Regions from separate parts of the Bacillus sp. 9.4 genome, predicted to be linked through region 1. Evidence: predicted binding sites of a transcription regulator. Region 1 holds the regulator's gene; the other holds the start of a gene.
What was found. Region 1 encodes LexA, which represses DNA repair genes until DNA is damaged. Its sites were predicted from a motif close to CGAACATATGTTCG; they were not measured.
Positions count from the first base shown of each region.

Region 2: a site for LexA is predicted at 1,570-1,583, ahead of dinB (damage-inducible protein DinB). Genes of this name have one in related genera too.

Region 1 is NZ_JBVFMU010000002.1:59,791-62,951, forward strand. It holds gene ACZ07B_RS07085 (YneB family resolvase-like protein) at 1-470, opposite strand, end outside; gene yneA (cell division suppressor protein YneA) at 489-806, opposite strand; gene lexA (transcriptional repressor LexA) at 956-1,573, shown strand; partial or broken gene ACZ07B_RS07100 (hypothetical protein) at 1,881-2,202, opposite strand; gene fosM (FosM family fosfomycin resistance protein) at 2,111-2,545, opposite strand; gene ACZ07B_RS07110 (YndM family protein) at 2,754-3,161, shown strand, end outside.
Region 2 is NZ_JBVFMU010000007.1:77,513-80,673, reverse strand. It holds gene ACZ07B_RS21145 (MMPL family transporter) at 1-1,001, opposite strand, end outside; gene ACZ07B_RS21140 (MarR family transcriptional regulator) at 998-1,456, opposite strand; gene dinB (damage-inducible protein DinB) at 1,625-2,143, shown strand; gene ACZ07B_RS21130 (amino acid permease) at 2,315-3,161, shown strand, end outside.

The sequences.
Region 1 (3,161 bases):
TGGTTTTTTAAGTTTTTTTGCGGTTTAAAACCGTTTTTTACTGCACGCTTCATTCCCCGTCTGATTTTCATGTTGTGAATCTTTCGCTGATACTCTTCCACAATGCTGACGATTTCCAAGACCATTGAGTCAGCCTCCGATAACTCCAGTTCACCTCTGTGAGCCGTTGTATAGACTTTCACACCTTCTCTGTAAATACAATGAAGCAGTGCGATTTTTGCGTTTCCCCGCCCGAGCCTTGTCTCGTCCTGAAACAAAATGACATCAATTCCAGCGTTCTTAATCTCATCAAGCAGCTCAAATACACCATCCCGATCCATTTCATATCCGCTGGCTTTTTCTGAAATCACTTTGACCACTTCCATGCCGTTCTCCGCTGCAATGGCCGTAAGCTCCTCCTCCTGCCGCTTTAATGACGTTTCCTGCTGTTCTTTATTTGTGCTTACACGGGCATAAATGAGTGCTTTCATTTTATCTCTCTTTCCTCTCTATCTTACAGTTGCCAATTCATATGCATCCTGATGCTTCTTTTTCAATGGGATCACTAACTCATCACCCGGCTGGATATCAGAGGTTTGTAGTTGATTTTTATCAGCTACCCATTCAATAAAATCATTTTTGTTTATCTTTTTTGTATCTGCTACCTGATCAGCAATTGACCAAAGTGTGTCGCCTTGCTGCACTTCTATTTTAACATATTGATTAAGCTCCTGGCCGCTGCTTGTATATGACAGCATAAGGATAACCGCGCTCAAAATCACTGTGAACAGACCGACAAAAATAATAGATTCTTTACTCATGATCATAACCTCCAACAGGAATGTTTGTTCGCATTTTTATAATTTCAGTATATACGAACAAACGTTTCTGTCAATTGTTTTTTCGAACCTATGTTTGTACTGTAAGGAAAATCATGCTATAATCTTCTTAAAATCGACGTTTTGAGGTGCGAAAAATGACGAAGCTATCAAAAAGGCAACTTGATATCCTCCGTTTTATTAAAGCAGAGGTTAAATCAAAAGGATATCCGCCTTCCGTGAGAGAGATCGGAGAGGCTGTCGGGCTTGCGTCCAGTTCTACTGTCCACGGCCATTTGGCCCGTTTGGAAACAAAAGGGCTGATCAGACGAGATCCGACAAAACCAAGAGCAATAGAAATTCTTGATGAAGAAGTAGACATTCCGCAAAGCCAGGTCGTTAATGTACCGGTCATCGGGAAAGTCACGGCGGGATCTCCTATTACAGCAGTAGAAAATATTGAAGAATATTTTCCGCTCCCTGACCGCATGGTTCCTCCGGACGAGCATGTATTTATGCTGGAGATTATGGGAGACAGTATGATAGATGCTGGTATTCTCGATAAGGACTATGTCATCGTTAAACAGCAAAACACAGCGAACAATGGGGAAATTGTAGTTGCGATGACAGAAGATGATGAAGCAACTGTAAAACGATTCTATAAAGAGGATACCCACATTCGCTTGCAGCCTGAGAACCCAACGATGGAACCTATCATTTTGCAGAATGTCAGCATTCTAGGGAAAGTGATTGGCGTGTTCAGAACCGTCCATTAATCTATTGATCTATCAGATGCATAAAATAACCCCCTCTTCCTTTACGGAGAGGGGGTTTGTTGTTCAAAAAAAGCAGGCTCGCCCTGACTTTTGGGTGCGAGCCTGAATAGGAGGAAAAAGAACATCATGTTTACACCATAATTATCCACCAAAAGATTGTTGAAGTCAAGAAATTTTCTTTCCTTTAGGAAACTTTTATCAAAATATGAACATTTAGAATATTAGACGCCATCTTCTTAAAAACGTTTCATTTTTTAGGTCGTGGAAGGATCCGGTTTCATATTTATTAAGGGGCGAAGCAATTGAATTATACTGAAAATTTAGTACATAGTTTAATTAGTTCAACATTTTGATAAAACAGCTCGCTTTCTTCATATAAAATGTAATGTGTATTTCAATTTCACCTTCACCCAATCACTTGTGCAGTTCAAAATATATGGCATCGTTGAACAAGTCGGGTAGAAACCTTCCCCAAACATAAAGTCTCCACCAACACCCTTCTTTAAATTTAACCTTATATGAAATATGGTTGTGATATCAAAAGGCCGTTTCATCATAAAAGTGCATATGCGTTTTTTCTTGTTTGTAATATCGAAGCCTGTCTTGAAGGGTTCCGGTATGAAATTCAAATTTGTGGCCGTCAGGGTCGGTAAAATAAATTGATTTTCGATCGCGTTCATCTCGTTCTCTGCCAGGCAGAATATTGACATGAAGTCTTTTTAATTTAGCTGACATCTCCTCAAATTCATGATCTTCAATTGTAAAAGCAATATGGGTATAAGAAAGCTTAATGTCATTTCTCGGGATGTCTGGTTCTTCATTAAGCGCTAGCCAGATGCCGTTCATATCAAAATATGCAGTTGTTCTTCCCTTTACCAAAAGCTTTGCATCAAACACTTTTTGATAAAAATCAATCGATGTATCCAAATGCGAAACTGAAAATAGCAAGTGATTGATTCCTTTTATCTCCACAAATCATTCCCCCTTTGAAAGCTGATCATCCACATATACGTCTTTTTTCATAAGAAAGTTTCATACTGCTGAAAAAAAATACCAGTGTAAACAAAAACGGACTGTTTAAAATAGTAACATGACCATTATGAATGGTTTTGAATTGCATTATTTATCATTTGTTTACGCCCAAGAATTTTCTTCAAAAAATAACAATTTAGGTGGTCAAATGAAACATATCATTGCGCTTGCTTCAAAGATTGCTTTCACTCTCGCCCTTTTATATGTGATTTTGGACAGAGTCTATCACGCATCCTTTTTAAGTGTGATGTTTATTGCACTTTTCTTAGGTTTTGTTTCCTATCTTTCTGGTGACATGCTCGTCTTACCCAGAACAAACAATATTACAGCTTCATTGGCTGACTTTGGCCTTTCATTCGTTATTCTTTGGGTATTTGTTTTAACCCAAACAAGAAACGATTTCTCACCATTTGGAGCGGCTCTCCTTTCCGCTGCCTGTCTTACTGTTTTTGAATACTTTTTTCATCGGTATTTACTGAAAAATGTGCTTGATGAAAATTTCCGAAATGAACTGTCAGCGAGAGATAACACGTTGCAGTATCAAACGGAAGCCGCG
Region 2 (3,161 bases), on a different contig from region 1:
GAAGGCCAGAATAATTTTTCACCCAGCGTCACCATAAATAATGGCAGCAGTGTGTAGAGGATGATCATTAAAATTCCCACACCGACTGCTACCCCTACTGCGGATTGGAAAATCGCAAACTTCGCAAATCCTAAGGCGGAAAATCCGATCAATACCGCAAATCCGCTGATAAATAAGGTTTTTCCCCCTGTGCGGTAAGCGATAAGCGCCGCTTCTTTTTTATCATGCCCGTTTGCCAATTCTTCACGGAATCGTGTAAGAAGCAGTATGCAGTAATCTGTTCCAATGCCGAACAAGATCGCGACTAAGAAGGTTTGCGTAAACGTCGAGATAGGAAAATCAACATTGTATACAAGGATGCCCAGTATGGATTGACTGATCAGATAAGAAAAACCGACAACCACAATCGGGATAAAAGGCGTCACAACAGATCGGAACACGATCAACAGTAAACCGATGATCAGGCAGACTGTGATCACTTCCGTTTTCTTAAGCCCTTCCTCTGAGCTGTGAGCGAAATCCTGGTTGATAAGGGAAGCTCCCGTAATATATGCCGTCAAATCATCAGGAACGATTTGATAAATCTCGTCCGCAATTTTTTCCGCCTTTTTATCAGAACCTGTAATCGTGACAGGCATGAGAACGGTTTTCTTGTCTTTCGACATCAACTGGTCTTTGACTTCTTTTTCCGCTGACAGAGGAGATGTTACCTCTTCTACACCGTCGATCTTTTTGATTTTATCAATCATTATCCGAAGCTGATTCTCTGTTTCTTTCTTTAGAGCATGGTCTAATGTAAAGACGACACTGATCGAATTATTGTCTTCTCCCGCTTGTTTTAAAATGGCGTTTGCCCTTTCTGAAACCGCATCAGCAGGAAGCTGTGCCTGCCCCTTTTGATTGGCCAGCTCCGTTAAGTTCGGAGAAAACAAACTCAAAACGACGGTAAGTGCTAATACGATAGCTGCAATTGCCCACTTAAATTTGATGATTGCTCTCATTCGGCAGAATCTCCTCCTTTAAATTTGCTTTTTAAAATGGTGAATATCTCGATGATGGAATGTAAGTGTTCCTCATCTATATCATCGATCAGCGGTTTGAGCGCATTAAAGATGGCAGAATCTAATTCTTCTAGTATGTGTTCACCGCTGGGTGTAATGTTAATAAGCTTAGAGCGCCTATCACTTTTTGCCGGACAGTCGTCCCATTGAACCAATCCCTTTTCGAGCAGCTTTTTCAGTCTGTTAGAGATCGCGCTCTTATGTACATTTTGGTACATGGCCAGGCTGCCGGGAGAGGTTGGGCCCTTGACTTTTAAAATTTTCAACAGGTCTGCCTGTTCCCTTGAGATATGCTTGAAGACATCCTGATTGATTTCACGATGCACAAATTCTGTCCCTTCAAGCAGGACTTCCACAAACAGGTTTATCGCCTGACATAGCTTTTGTTCATTCAATATCTTCCCCTCCTCATTATAGTTTACCCCGCTAAACTTTATGTTCAATGTCAATTAGTTTATTCCCCTAAACCATATATGTCAACAGATTTTATTCACGAGCACTCTACATAAGAACTCATGTTCGTATATAATGGAAGATATACACACGAAAGGGGGAATTTTAACATGTCAGATTTGGCATTCAAATTGTATGAATATAACGTCTGGGCCAATCAACAAATATTCAACCGATTAAAAGAGCTTCCAAAAGAGGTATACCATCAAGAAATTCAAAGTGTGTTTCCGTCGATATCCCATGTATTGTCTCATGTTTACCTTTCTGATCTCGGCTGGATTGAAGTGTTTTCCGGCAAAACGATGAGCGATGCGTTGGCGTTAGCTGAACAGCTAAAAGAACAGACAGAGGCTAAAGAAATAGAGGAAATGGAAGACCTTTTTCTGAGATTATCCGAGCGCTATACACTATTTTTACAGCAAAAAGAACAGCTCAATAAGCCACTCCAGATTCAAAATCCCTCAGGCGGAATCATGAAAACAACTGTTTCCGAACTGATTCCCCACGTTGTCAATCACGGAACATACCATCGCGGCAATATCACAGCAATGCTGCGGCAGGCAGGATACGCATCCGCACCGACAGATTATGGGCTTTACCTGTTTATGAAAAAAAATGAAAAAGCATAAAAAAGCGGCTCCCTAAATGGAGCCGCTTTTTTCGGGAAATAGTCCAAATCACATTAAAATTCTTTTCATCAATCCTTTTTTAGTAAAAAAGATAGAAATTTTAGTGTTATAATAATCATTAAAAATAGATTGCTGACTCAATAATCAATTTTTAATGGAGGAACACATAAAGTGACAGACGACATGACGAAAGACAATATAAATCAGCAAACGTTGCAGAGAGGCTTGAAAAACAGGCATATCCAGCTCATCGCCATCGGCGGAGCCATTGGGACAGGCTTATTTCTCGGCTCAGGCAAATCGATTCATTTTGCCGGACCGTCGATTTTATTTGCTTATATGATCACAGGGATCATTTGCTTTTTAATTATGAGATCGCTGGGTGAACTGCTGTTATCAAACTTGAACTATCACTCTTTTGTGGATTTTGTACAAGACTACCTAGGCGATATGGCAGCATTTATCACCGGCTGGACATATTGGTTCTGCTGGATTTCCATTGCGATGGCTGATCTGACAGCAGTCGGGCTCTACACTCAATATTGGCTCCCGGGTGTGCCGCAATGGGTGCCTGGCTTAATCGCTCTTATTATTTTACTGATTATGAATCTGGCGACAGTCAAGCTTTTTGGTGAATTAGAATTTTGGTTTGCTTTGATTAAAGTCATTGCCATTTTGGCGTTAATCGTCATTGGCCTTGTGATGATTTTCAAAGGCTTTTCCACAAGCTCAGGAGTGTCCAGTTTCACAAATCTCTGGAGCCACGGAGGCCTGTTCCCGAATGGCATGCACGGGTTTATCCTCTCGTTCCAGATGGTTGTGTTTGCTTTTGTCGGCATTGAGCTTGTCGGGCTTACAGCCGGTGAAACAGAAAACCCTGAAAAAGTAATCCCTAAGGCGATCAACAATATTCCTGTCCGTGTGCTGCTTTTTTATATCGGGGCTCTTCTCGTGATTATGAGCATCTATCCTTGGGATGTCATCAATCCCAGCGAAAGCCCATTCGTACAAGTATTTG